3 regions of the Eionea flava genome follow, and region 3 is predicted to be linked to each of the others. Evidence: predicted binding sites of a transcription regulator. Region 3 holds the regulator's gene; each other region holds the start of a gene.
What was found. Region 3 encodes sigma-54, which starts transcription at its own class of promoters, with help from an activator protein. Its sites were predicted from a motif close to TGGCACANNNNTTGCNNT; they were not measured.
Positions count from the first base shown of each region.

Region 1 (4,821 bases), 910 kb from region 3:
CGCTCAATAATGAATATAGCGATTGGCCTGTTTTGCCATTGTTAGGCAAACCCAATGTTCCATCATCGAGCAATAAAGAAATAAGCAATACGCCATTTTCGGCTAGCCAAGTACAAGTTTCTCGTATCGTAAAATTTACAGAGAGACGTAGCATGCGGAGTAAAGAAACCCATTACCTTGATCATCCAGAAATGGGCATAATGGTGCGAATGCTGCCTATTAAGCGATAATACTGGCTACTTTCACTCAAAAGCAAATGAGAATGACTACAAGCAACCAACGGTCTCTTGATACGCTTTACTCTTCATGAACCTACTTCTACTCTTTGAAAACGATTTTATTAGCGAGAATATAGCGCGCATTAGCGGCCGGCGCTTGGATCATATTCAGAGCGTTCATAAAGCCAAAGCCGGGGATCACTTGCAGGTTGGAGTCGTCAATAGCTGCGTAAGTAGGGCAACGATAACACAGATAGAAACTGCATTTGTTGAGCTATTACTAGAGCCTACTCAGGCCACATCACCTCCTCCTCCGCTACCTTTAACTCTTATCATTGCCCTACCTCGCCCAAAAATGATTAAGCGCATTTTACAAATCTGCGCAACGATGGGCGTTAAAGATATTATATTCTTAAATAGTTTTCGCGTAGAAAAGAGCTATTGGCAAAGCCCATTATTGAGCAAAGAAAAAATAACAGAACAGTTAGTTTTAGGGTTAGAACAAGGTAAAGATACCGTACTGCCAAGAGTTACTCTAGAAAAACGCTTCAAACCTTTTGTCGAGGATCACTTACCCAGTTACTGCAGCGATTCACTGGCTCTCGTTGCTCACCCCTATAGCGATAACACTTGTCCCCAAAAAGTTGAACAACAAACAACTCTCGTCATTGGGCCTGAAGGTGGATTTATTCCTTACGAAATAGAAAAACTCGAAGCTGCGGGGTGTCAGGGCGTCACGCTAGGTCAGCGTATATTACGAGTAGAAACCGCCATACCGGTATTACTTGGCAAGCTATTTTAATCGCTCGTTTAGATTTCGCGCCATTACTTATCAATCACGTAAATAGGCAGAAGGTTAAAGATTAACCGTAGGAATAGTAGCGTCTTTGGTATCGGTATCTGGAGTAAACCAACTGACTTCGGCTTTATTTTTGTTGCCGACTTCACTTTCTATCTCTGTATGGTTACCACCACTCACTGTTTTATTATCTCCGTGGCTTAATGGCTTACGCGCATCACTTTCACGATCAATCGATAAATTAGCAAAATCAAACAGCGTCGTATCCGCCAGTTGTGATGGTGATACCTTAGACAAAGAAGAAAAGATATTATCGGTACGTCCAGGGGTTTCTTTATCCCACTGTTGCAGCATGGCTTTAACACTTTGGCGTTGCAAGTTTTCTTGAGAGCCACACAAGTTGCAGGGAATAATGGGGAATTGTTTGTGATTTGCGTAGCGCATAATATCGTTTTCCCGGCAGTAAGCCATCGGGCGAATAATAATATTACGCTTGTCATCGGAAAGTAGCTTGGGCGGCATGGCTTTTAATCGTCCACCATGAAACATATTTAAGAACAAGGTTTCAACGATATCGTCTTTATGGTGGCCAAGCGCAACCTTTGTGGCACCAATATCTTCTGCAAAACCATATAAAGTCCCACGCCGTAAACGTGAGCAAACGCCACATGTTGTCTTGCCTTCAGGCACTAGAGACTTAACAACGCTATAAGTATCCTTCTCGACGATATAATAAGGGACACCTAGCGATGCTAGGTAATTAGGTAAGATCTCTTCTGGAAAACCGGGCTGCTTTTGGTCCATATTAACCGCAACTAACTCAAAGTTAATGGGCGCGCTTTTTTGCAAACTTAACAAAATGTCCAGCATGGCATAAGAGTCTTTGCCACCCGACACGCAAACCATGACCTTGTCGCCCTCTTCGATCATTTCGTAATCGGCAATCGCTTGCCCCACATGACGTCGCAGCCGCTTATGGAGTTTATTGTGCTCCAAGCTATGTTTACGTGAATGCGTTACAGAAGTGGATGTATTAAGTGGAGAAGCCATAATCAAGTGTTTTTTGTAAGAGTAAGATTAAATAGGCGCGCATTATACACTGAGACCTTTGCACGTTTCACTCTCATACGGCGTTTACCCCACAAGGGGGTACCGAGGAAAAATGTACTCAATCGATCATTTATCATGCATAAATTCCCTCTCACCGTGCAAAGGCCTTACACTCTATTACCTGCTGTTCGATGCCAAGTAAACCATTGAAAAGTACGTCTCTCGTACACTCACAACCCTTACCATCATTAAATAGCGGTATTTGCCACACGGCAAAGATCGGCTATTTATTTCATATAGCGGTAATTTTTTAAATAACCTAAAAAATAAAAAGTTTTTAATAAACAATATCTTAACAAACATATCTAGAAAAAATATAAATGGCATAGGCATTGCTAATGTTTTAATAAGATTGGGCGATAACGTTATAGAGAACAAAATAATTACTGTCCAAGCTAATTAGACAGCTTTAATAAGATTATTGATAACACTGATATTTTCTAGAGATAAAAAAGACCATGGGACTATTCAACCGCTTTATTGATCGTTTTAGTAACTCAGCGAACGATGCTCATCATGAACCCGCTATTCATCACGAATGGGTGAATAGCTTTGAAAAATACCAATATTTAAGCAACCTACAAGATCAGCGCCAATTACTAGAAGTGTTTATTAAAGGAAAAAAAGACAGTTTTCAAAGCATGATTATTGGCATTGATTTTTTCAGTGGCACATTTAGCTTAGATGAATTCTCACCCTCTCTATTTTCATCGGAGTCACTCGTGGACAGCACCGTTATCATTCGTCACCAGTCACAATGGCAACAACTGGAGATCGAAGCGTCAGTGAGTGAATGGTCAGCAGAAAATGGCTGCTACCGCTTACCTCTGCCCGTAGTCACAGAATATCAGCCACGCAGACAGCATACTCGCCTACAACTCAACCATAACAAGTTGCTTAAAAGTGAAGTAAACCCCCTATATGGGGCTCCGTGGTATGCAACCGTTAAAGATATTAGCGAAGGGGGAATGCGCATCGCGATTCCCGGTGATCTACGGCCACACCTACAAAAAGGCACTGTGCTTCCCAAATGCCAAATACTGCTCGATGACGGTATTCCTATTCATTGCCGAGGGATCGTGCGTGCATTTAGTTACGTGCCAAAACCTTATCGGCATACAGAAATCAGTGTGGCTTACCACAATATGAGCCATACGCATTTAGATAATCTACGACGCTTTATCCAGTACATCAATAATGCTGCTGCATAACCTATTCTTTACGGTAAGCACACCGGAGAGCTAATTAACCTAGGGATAATCCCTGCGCGCCGAGGCTTTGCTATACTCGCTCTTTTTATTCAGAGAGCGAGGGTTCAGTGAGTGAGTAACACCATAGATCTTGAGTTTGACCGGCAACATATCTGGCACCCCTACTCATCAATAACACACCCAGGCCCTGTATTTGCGGTCAGTAGCGCTCAGGGCGTTCATATTCATCTTGAAGATGGGCGAACACTCGTCGACGGCATGTCTTCATGGTGGTGTGCACTGCACGGCTATAACCATCCCGTGCTCAATCAGGCCATCATTGACCAAACGCAAAAAATGAGCCATATCATGTTTGGTGGTTTGACTCATGAGCCCGCTATCGAACTAGGCAAAAAACTCGTCGCTCTCACCCCGCCCGCACTCAATAAAGTTTTTTTTGTCGACTCCGGTTCAGTTGCGGTTGAAGTCGCCATGAAAATGGCGCTGCAATATTGGCAATCACAAGGCAGTAAAAACAAAAAACGCTTTTTATCATTACGCAATGGCTACCACGGTGATACCTTTGCGACCATGTCGGTTTGCGATCCCCAAACAGGTATGCATCACTTATTTAGCGGTGCGGTATTACCACAATATTTTACCGAGGCCCCTCAATGTGGTTTTGATGAACCGTGGGAAAGTCACTACGGTGAGGATATTAAACAACAAATCATCGATCATCACGACGAGTTAGCCGCCGTTATTTTAGAGCCCATAGTGCAAGGTGCGGGCGGTATGCGCTTCTACTCTCCACGATACTTAGAAGAAGTGCGAACACTCTGCGACCAATACGACCTACTTTTAATTGCCGATGAAATTGCTACCGGCTTTGGGCGTACCGGCAAACTCTTTGCCTGTGAACATGCCAACATTAGCCCCGACATTCTCTGTTTGGGAAAATCAATTACCGGGGGCATGATGACATTGGCTGCCACACTTTGCACAGACAATGTGAGTAAAGTCATCTGCCAAGGAGAAGCCGGCGTGCTGATGCATGGCCCCACCTTTATGGGTAACCCCTTGGCCTGCGCCGTGGCTAATGCCAGTATCGATTTACTCTTGAGCACTCCTTGGGCTTCAAGAGTGCAAGCAATTGAAAATCAATTAAAAAGAGAGCTTTCCCCACTATCGACTTATTCACACGTGAGCGATGTGCGCTGCTTAGGCGCTATTGGCGTCGTTGAGCTCAACGCGCCCGTCGATATGAGCACTATTCAACCTTTACTCGTTGAACAAGGTATTTGGGTAAGACCTTTCGGGCGGCTTATCTATCTCATGCCGCCTTTTATTACCCAGCAAGAGGAAATAACTACTTTAACCAAAGGCGTGTCGGCAGTGGTTAAAGCATTGGCAGACTGAGTTTTGGGGGATGATCATACTAACTTAACCGATTTATCATTTAACACTGAGGCGCGACATCACAGCCATAAAGACACGTAACTAA
Region 1 is NZ_AP036018.1:1,247,776-1,252,596, reverse strand. Features, by position in the region: gene ACZ5O6_RS05805 (CsiV family protein) at 1-230, shown strand, start outside; gene ACZ5O6_RS05800 (16S rRNA (uracil(1498)-N(3))-methyltransferase) at 307-1,020, shown strand; gene ttcA (tRNA 2-thiocytidine(32) synthetase TtcA) at 1,075-2,067, opposite strand; gene ACZ5O6_RS05790 (flagellar brake protein) at 2,586-3,338, shown strand; gene bioA (adenosylmethionine--8-amino-7-oxononanoate transaminase) at 3,450-4,736, shown strand.
Region 1: the regulator sigma-54 is predicted to act here: its motif matches at 2,449-2,466, upstream of ACZ5O6_RS05790 (flagellar brake protein).

Region 2 (4,821 bases), 720 kb from region 3:
GAGTGACTGCAACCACTGTCGTCTAATATCCGCATGATTCTTGAGTTGGTCAATCAATGGATTTTTCTTTGTTAAGAGTTCATTTAGTGAATCATAGTTTTTCTGTTTAAGTAGTCGCCTTTCTTGTTCCAGTAAATTCATAAGTTGCTGGCTAATAAGTTGATCTTTTTTAACCATGATTTTCATCGCTTCTAGACTTTGTTTTTTAGTATTTTCGTCCATGGATTGCTGAATTCCTTTTTTAGGCTGGCTTTTTTGCAGTGGTTTCGTTGTGTTCATAAGACCTTCCTGATAGGAACCGGCAATGGTTCGCCTACTATTTTTAAGATTTACCCAATATAAGACTTGCTGTAATAAACCAGCAAATTTAATACCAAATAATAAAAGTAGGGCAGGAAATATAGTAATGAAGGTATAGCGTTAAAGGCAGAAGGAGTCGTGGCGCAATAGGCGCGCGAAGAAGAGGCAGATAAAACAGCGAGAAGTGATATTACACGCTGCTATTAACCACCGAGTAGGGAATCTTGATTAACAATATTTTCCGCAAGGCGTTGGCTATTGATTTCGTAGCTGCCTTCAGCAATTTGTTGTTTGATTTGTTCTACTTTAGCGCTATCGACACCCTCTGAAGCAGTAATTTTTGCTTCAAGTCGCTCAATGGTTTGTGCCTCTGGGCTCAGCTGTACATTTTTTTCTGTGCTAGCTATTGAGGTAGAAGCCGACTGGGCCTTATCTAGAGATGAAGAAACTCCCTGATTAGCCGCCTTATGTCTAGCTTGGCTTGTATTGGATGTTAGATCATTGCCGGGCTGAATAACCATAATCATTCTCTGTTGATGTCGTGTTTTGGTTAAAAATCTATTTCTGCTATAGGGGTATCGGCTGACATAAGCATGACTTTAGCTTTTTTTACGTTTATTCATAAAATAACTTCTACGTTATTTTTACTCATAACACGCGTGCGGATAACACGTGATGAACGCAGGTTTTCGACATCAATTTGATCACCTTTACGGCCATTATCTAAAGCGATACCCGAAGTTACCACCGTTAACGAGCCTACTTTTGCCGCAATATTCACTTTATCACCTTTCTTTATGATGTTGGGAGCCGCTAACTGGTGGTGGTAAATTGGTGCGCCTTCTTTTACGGAACGTTTTAGTTTTTGACCGACAACTAGCGATTTATCGGCGATATAGCCATTGCGTAGTTGTCGTGTATCTTGCGATGTTAAACCAATATCATCTTGGCGGATAATATGGTGTCTAGGAAGGCTTTTATTCAGTGTGACGACCCACTTTTTAGCCGAAACTCGGTGTTTGGTATAAATAGACCAAGGGTGTGATCCTTGGCAGCTGGCTTTGACGGATGTGACACCGCTTATTTTAGTATGTAGATTATGGCTAAACGTCAAAGGTTTGTCGCATGGCTTTAATTGTAGCCGTGAGTCTATAGAAAAGCTGGAAACGCTGACTTGTTTGTTTGAGGTACTGCTTGCCTGTTTTTCAATGACTCCTTCTAGGTATGTCTTGGCTGAAGCAACTATATGTGACATATAGCTATTATCTTTCGCCTGAGCACCGTAAGAAAGAAAAAGGAATGAAAAAAACCATAAAAAATTATACAAAAAATTACGTGATTTCATATTCTTCGCCTATGCTTTCAATACAACCGTTTGTTATGGGCTAGTCATCAATGTCATTCGATGATTTTTTGGCACCCAGCTAACGTTATTTGACTCTCTACAGTGATGAGCAAATAGTGTGCCTAAATCTTCGCGACTGTGCTAAGAATCAAATGGTATCTTTATAAGAGGGTAGTTTATGGCTAGCGTATTAGATTCTGTTAATCAGAGAACGCAGTTAGTAGGTAAGAACCGCCTAGAGCTATTGTTATTTCGTTTGGGCTCTAAGCAACTCTACGGTATTAATGTCTTCAAAGTAAAAGAGGTCTTACAGTGCCCAGCGCTTAATCAAATTCCACAGCGACACGAAGTCATAAGAGGGGTTGCCCATATTCGCGGTGGAACCATCCCTATTATGGATATGAATTTAGCGATAGGCCAAGCAGCCGTTGAAAATATTGAAGACTGTTTTGTCATCATTACTGAATACAATGGGTCAACGCAAGGCTTTCTTGTTCAGGCCGTAGAGCGTATTGTTAATACGAATTGGGAATCCATTCATCCGCCACCAAAGGGTTCGGGTGACGAAAACTACCTAACCGCGGTAACTAAGTTGGATGAACACTTGGTCGAGATTATTGATGTAGAAAAAATTCTCGCTGAAGTTTCACCATTGGATGAGTCAATTAGTGACGGTATTATCGAGGACGGTATTTCTGAGAGAGTCATCAAAAAGCATATTCTTATTACTGATGATTCATCAATTGCTCGTAAGCAAATACAGCGTGTGGTTGAGCAGATGGGCATACAAACAACGCTTAAAAAAGATGGGCGTGAAGCGCTAGATTACCTTGAAGGTTTGGTTGCGGAGGGTAAAGACCCTAACGAAGAGCTCGTTTTGGTCATATCCGATATAGAAATGCCAGAAATGGACGGGTACACCTTTACGGCTGCCGTGCGTGATAACCCTAAACTCAAAGACTTACATATTATTTTGCATACCTCTTTGAGCGGTGTCTTTAATGAAGCGATGGTTAAAAAAGTAGGGGCTGACGACTTTTTATCTAAATTTAATCCCGATTTGTTAGCGCAACGTTTAAATGATCGCATCTTTGATATGACAGGTGAAAAACTTATTGAAGAATAATATAAGTCCTATTAATACTCTGCTATTACGGTAGTGGATTTTTATTCATTAAATATCGAGAACTCTGTGACAGAACCGCTACCTAATGCATCGCTTAATTTTTCTGAGGATTGTCTCGACTTCAAGGCATTTTGTGATTATTTACAAGAGGCAAGCGGTATTACCCTGACTCCCGGGAAATCTTATTTAGTTTCTGCCCGTATTCGAAATATCATGGTTTCTCATCAAATGGCAGATCTGTCTGAGCTGACAGGTGCTCTTAAAAAAAATGACAAAAGGTTGCATCAAGAAATTATTGATGCAATGACAACCAATGAAACCTTTTGGTTTCGAGACGATTACCCCTTTCTATATTTCACAAACTCTTTACTACCGCAATGGGCTTCGCCAGATAATAGAGAGTCTTCCATTAAAATTTGGTCCGCTGCTTGTTCGTCAGGACAAGAACCTTATTCTTTGGCTATGCTATCTGAGGAGTTTAAAGAAAAAAATGTATTTAATAAGCGTATCGAGATATTAGCAACTGATTTATCCAATGCAATTTTGCAAAAAGCCCGGCAAGGCGTGTTTGATAAACTGTCAGTAGATCGAGGCTTATCTCAGCAACGACTGAGTAAATTCTTCTCAGAAACTAATGGCCATTACCAAGAATGGCAGGTCAATACTGAGCTAAAGCGTTATATTCAGTTTAGAGCAATTAACTTATTGGATTCTTTTAATAGTTTAGGGCAGTTCGATATTATATTTTGCCGAAATGTGCTGATTTATTTTACTCGAGAAACCAAAAGTGACATTTTAAAAAGAATGCATAAATGCCTCAAGCCCGACGGTTATTTGTGTCTAGGCTCTTCAGAAAGTTTGGCGGGCGCAAAAGACTTGTTTTCTATGGTTCACTGCAAGCCGGGTATTATTTATCAAGCAAAATAGTGTCTTTATTTTTTAATGTGATGATTAGTTTTTAATCGTTACTATTTACTCTCTTCTTTAACTCATCATTTTCGCTATATCAAAAAATATAATTATAAGATTTTAAAATCTTAGCGGAAATTTCTTGCCGTCCATCTTTTAATTTTAAAAATTATATTATTAAATCCATTAAAAACAACAGCTTATTTTTTTGGCATATTGCTTGCTAATTAATACTTAGTAATGAGAAATGTTGAGTAGGCACAATTATGGCAATTAACTTTAATAATGCGTTAGGTGTTCATGAGCAGGCTTTGCGTCTTCGTTCAGATCGTGCAGCGTTATTAGCAGATAACTTAGCGAATGCTGATACACCAGGGTATAAAGCAAAAGACATCGATTTTAAAGCGGTACTAGGTGGTCAAGTGCAAATGAATGCTTCAGGATCTTCTATGAAAAAAACACATGGTATGCATTTTTCTACTTCTATGCAAAATTCTGAATACGATATGTTATATAGAACACCTCAGCAGCCATCTATTGATGGAAACACAGTAGAAGAGCAAATAGAAAATGCAGAGTATATGAAAAATACTTTGGCTTTTGAGGCAAGTTTTAATTTTTTAAATGGAAAATTTAAAAAGCTTACATCAGCAATTAAAGGTGAATAGTATTTATTTGTTCACTAAACTAGCAATTAATTTGAGGTTAATTATGTCATTAGATAATGTTTTTTCGATTGCTGGGTCAGGTATGAACGCCCAAAGTTTACGCCTTAATACAACAGCAAGTAATATTGCTAATGCAGATTCTGCTGCGTCAAGTATTAACGAAACCTATCGAGGTAGGCATCCTATTTTTGCCGCTCTGCAAGATACGATGAATCTTGATAAACATGGAAACAAAGGCGTTGGCGTTAGTGTGCTAGGTGTTGTTGAAAGTGATGCGCCTCTACAGCCTCGCTATGAGCCTAATCACCCGTTATCAAATGATGAAGGTTATGTTTTTTACCCGAATGTTAATGTCGTTGAAGAAATGACTAATATGATATCGGCTTCTCGCTCTTTTCAAATTAACGTAGAGGTTATGAATTCTGCAAAGCAGATGATGCAACGCACATTGTCGTTAGGCCAATAATTTTTAT
Region 2 is NZ_AP036018.1:1,429,665-1,434,485, reverse strand. Features, by position in the region: gene ACZ5O6_RS06290 (flagella synthesis protein FlgN) at 1-279, opposite strand, end outside; gene flgM (flagellar biosynthesis anti-sigma factor FlgM) at 504-821, opposite strand; gene flgA (flagellar basal body P-ring formation chaperone FlgA) at 920-1,645, opposite strand; gene ACZ5O6_RS06275 (chemotaxis protein CheV) at 1,824-2,771, shown strand; gene ACZ5O6_RS06270 (CheR family methyltransferase) at 2,838-3,698, shown strand; gene flgB (flagellar basal body rod protein FlgB) at 3,947-4,348, shown strand; gene flgC (flagellar basal body rod protein FlgC) at 4,392-4,814, shown strand.
Region 2: the regulator sigma-54 is predicted to act here: its motif matches at 1,752-1,769, upstream of flgA (flagellar basal body P-ring formation chaperone FlgA).

Region 3 (4,821 bases):
ATTAGAACAGGCTGGGGATATCACCACCAGCAATAAAATCACTTATGACATGAAGAGCACAATAGTGAATGCGGGAGATGATAATGGCCGAGTCATTATGACACTTCAACCATCCAACCCGACCGACCAAAAAACACAGCCCTAGCCTTTTACTATGCCCAGTCTACACGCTACACATCTTGCCAAAAGCTACAAAAAACGCCCTGTCGTTATCGACGTTTCAATGACCGTAAAAAGCGGGCAAATTGTGGGGTTGCTAGGGCCAAATGGTGCCGGTAAAACCACCTGTTTTTATATGATTGCGGGCCTAATTCCTGCTGATAGAGGGGCTGTCAAAATTGACGACAACGATATTAGTGAACTGCCAATGCATGGTCGAGCGCGCGCAGGTATTGGCTACCTACCGCAAGAGGCCTCGGTATTTAGGAAGCTCACTGTCAGCGAAAACATTTTAGCCATATTAGAAACACGTAAAGAGCTTAATCGTACACAACGCCTAGAAAAGCTAGAAACCTTACTGCAAGAATTTCACATTACGCATATTAAAAACTCCCTTGGCATGGCGCTATCTGGCGGAGAAAGACGACGTGTCGAAATTGCCCGAGCACTTGCAACAGAGCCTACGTTTATTCTTTTAGACGAGCCATTCGCTGGTGTCGACCCCATCTCGGTGAACGATATAAAACAAATTATTACTCACTTACAACAACGCGGCATCGGCGTGCTAATTACCGACCACAATGTACGCGAAACACTCACTATCTGCGAAAAAGCCTATATAGTCAGCGAAGGCCACATTATTGCTCAAGGCTCACCCGATGAAGTGCTACAAAACGAGCAAGTTAAAGCCGTATACCTTGGTGATAATTTTTCACTTTAAACAGCGTTTCACCACCCAAGCCTGAACAAAAAGCAACCAGTGAAGCGGGACTGCTTTGCCTAAACTATAAAAGGCATAAGTCTTGCTTATCACCCACTGACTGACTAGAATCATAACAGTTAATAAATATTTCATTGGCATAGCACCATAGATATAGATACCCTATTTACGCTCGCCAATTAACTTATACAGGTGCAGATAGATACCGCTCCTTTACGTTCAATTGAGACCTTTGCACGAAAGCTATTTTGCCCTCATTTCACGCAAAGATTTCAATAGGTGTTTTAGGCCTCACTCAGACAGTAACGAGATACGTTGGCGAAATGAAGCAATCACTACAGCTAAAAATGGGGCAAAGCCTCACGATGACCCCTCAGCTACAGCAGGCCATTCGCCTGTTGCAGCTTTCTACTCTCGATTTACAGAATGAAATTCAAGAAGCTCTCGACAGCAACCCCATGCTAGAAGTGGAAGAGAGCTTCAAAAACGATGCCAGCTCAGCAACAGAAACCAGTGTCAACTCGCAATCAGAAACCCCCGCCAAAACAGACGATGGAGCAGATAAAACAACGGATCAATCGATCGGCAGCGACGTATCTGAGCACGATACTCGCGTAGACCGTGACGATAAAAATGATGCATCATCACCAGAAACCGAATGGTCGCAAGATAATATCCCAGACGACTTACCTGTGGATACTAGTTGGGATGATGTATACCAGCCAAGTGGTTCGTCAGCCGCATCGACTCCCAATGAAGACTCAATGTTCGAAGCGCAGCGTAGCGGGTCGGAGAGCCTTCAAGACCATTTAATGTGGCAACTAAACCTTACCCCCTTTTCTGACAAAGACTACTCAATCGCTCTTACGATTATTGATGATATTCAACCCTCTGGCATGCTGTCATCCAATATGGACGATATTATTGAGGGGCTGCAGCGAGCATTGGACGACGTTGAAGAAGATGAAGTGTACGCCGTACTGCATCGCTTACAACAATTCGACCCCCCGGGTGTCGCGAGCCAAAATTTAAGCGAGTGTATTGTTATACAGCTTAATCAGTTACTTCTGCATCACGATTCAAATCAAACGATACCTGGGCTAGAAGCTGCTAAGCGCATCGCAACCGATTATCTGCCGTTACTGGGTACGCGCGACTACAAAACTATTATGCGCAAGCTACGAATAAAAGAAGATGAGCTGAAGTTAGCCATTAGCTTAATTCAAAGCATTAACCCTCACCCCGGCGAAGATATTGGTAGTAGTGATACTGAATACGTGGTGCCAGATGTTTTTGTTAGCAAGCACGAAGGACATTGGCTCGTAGAGCTCAACCCTGATATTGCCCCTAAAATTCGTATTAACGATCAGTACGCCAACTTGGTCAAGCGAGCCGATTCCAGTAGCGACAACACATTTTTAAAAGATAACCTACAAGAAGCCAAGTGGTTTTTGAAAAGCCTACAAAGTCGTAACGAGACACTATTAAAAGTCGCCACCGCTATTGTCGAAAAACAAAGAGGCTTTTTGGATTTTGGCGAAGAAGCTATGAAGCCTCTCGTGCTACACGACATTGCTGACATTGTAGAAATGCATGAATCAACCATCTCTCGAGTCACTACGAATAAATATATGCATACCCCGAAAGGGATATTTGAACTGAAATATTTTTTCTCAAGTCACGTAACAACCGACAGCGGGGGAGAATGCTCTTCTACGGCAATCCGCGCTATTATCAAAAAACTCATTGCAGCAGAGAATACCGCCAAACCGCTAAGTGACAACAAAATCACTAATTTATTGGCAGAGCAAGGCATCAAAGTTGCCCGCCGAACTATTGCAAAATACAGAGAGTCAATGTCAATTCCGCCATCCAATGAACGCAAGCAGCTCATGTAAAGGCACTTAATACAACCATAGAGATTAAACCGAAAAATGGATATACCATCACTTCTATCATCGACTAATGTGCTCTGCCAACAAGACAGTAGCAGCAAAAAAAGACTACTAGAAAATATTGCCGAACACCTTAGCCAAGTGAATCAAGATCTCAGTGCTACCGATACATTCAGCGCTTTAATCGCTCGTGAAAAACTCGGCTCAACAGGAATAGGCAATGGCATAGCGATTCCTCATTGTCGTATTAGCGAATGTAAAAAAATCACTGCAATGCTAGTTACACTAAAACAAGGAATTGACTTTGACGCCATTGATAACGAAAAAGTGGATGTTATTTTTGTCCTAATTGTTCCCGAAGATGCCAATGACGATCACCTTAAAACACTCGCAAGCATTGCGGAGGTGTTTTCAAATGATGCTATTTTACAAAAAGTCAGGCAAGCACAAGACATCGATACCTTAATAAAAGTATTTATTTGATTGACTTTTAACCGAGAAAAACAGCAAACGCGACACCTATATCAGATTCAAAACCATCGGCGTTTAACGAAATAATGAGAATCGCGCGATAAACCAAGCAATGCCATCACATTGCAACATGAGGCAATTATGCAACTGATTATCATAAGTGGTAGCTCTGGATCGGGGAAAAGTACTGCACTTCATGTTTTGGAAGATATCGGCTTTATTTGTATTGATAATCTACCCACCTCGCTAATTACGACATTAGCTAAGCATAGCGCCTCTCTTTCTGATGTTCGGTATGCCATTAGCATTGATGCGCGCAACCATAATAACTCGCTAGAACAACTGCCTGAGATACTCGCTCAAATTTCTCATCACAATTTACAACACCAAATTTTATTTTTCGATGCTACTGAAGATGTATTAATTCAACGCTTTAGTGAAACACGGCGCAAACATCCACTCAGTAACGAAAGCACAGACCTCCGTGAAGCGATTAGTAAAGAACAAAAACTGCTCAAGCCAGTACTTGATGCTGCAGATGTAAGAATTGACACCAGCGAGCTCAAATATCATGATTTACGAGATGTTATTAAACGTCGCTTTCTCGATAGCAATGAAGATAATGCCGCCATCATGTTTCAATCTTTCGGTTTTAAATATGGCATTCCTAAAGATGCCGATCTCGTCTTTGATGTCCGCTGCTTACCTAACCCACATTGGAAACCAGAGCTGCGTGCACTCACGGGTAAAGACAAAGCTGTCGCTGACTTTTTAGACCAACAAGTTGCCGTCGATGAAATGTTTCAGGACATACAACATTTTTTGACACGCTGGCTGCCAAGATACCAAGAAAATAATCGAAGCTATATTACCATCGCTATTGGATGTACCGGGGGGCAACATCGCTCAGTTTATCTTTGTGAAAAGCTCAGTCATCACTTTGGTACCACTGACCTTTCCAACAATATCCAGCACCGGCATAGGGAGCTTGTAAATCATGGTTAGCGAACCACTCATTATCATCAACAAACTTGGCCTACATGCGAGAGCAGCCGCTAAATTAACTGGTGTAGCATCACGCTTCAGTGCCTCAGTCACACTGACAGCTAATGGCAAAAACGTAGACTGTAAAAGCGTGATGTCACTTATGCTGCTGGCCGCTACCAAAGGAACAGAGATTGAAATTACTGCCGAAGGCAGCGACGAGAATCGTGCACTAGAAGCTGTCTGTCAGCTCATCAATAATCGCTTTGATGAAGACGAATAAAGACCGCGCTCATATCATTTACTGCAATATACCAACATTATGCATACGATTGACGAACAGAGTATAAACCAAACACAGGCACAGCTTAGTCTTGTTGCCCACGTGTTAGAAAACGATGGGGAAATGCGCTCCGTCAAACGTATGCTCAATGGGTTACGACCTATTGATATTTCTCGCTTGCTAGAGTCCTCCCCACCGACAACACGTAAAGTCATCTGGTCAATGGTCGAAGATGATGTTCGCGGAGAAATATTACAAGAAGTGCCCGATGAACTGACCGGGCAAATACTCAAAACCATGAACACTCA
Region 3 is NZ_AP036018.1:2,153,583-2,158,403, forward strand. Features, by position in the region: gene lptA (lipopolysaccharide transport periplasmic protein LptA) at 1-145, shown strand, start outside; gene lptB (LPS export ABC transporter ATP-binding protein) at 155-880, shown strand; gene ACZ5O6_RS09445 (RNA polymerase factor sigma-54) at 1,204-2,778, shown strand; gene ACZ5O6_RS09450 (PTS sugar transporter subunit IIA) at 2,815-3,258, shown strand; gene rapZ (RNase adapter RapZ) at 3,388-4,251, shown strand; gene ACZ5O6_RS09460 (HPr family phosphocarrier protein) at 4,244-4,513, shown strand; gene mgtE (magnesium transporter) at 4,553-4,821, shown strand, end outside.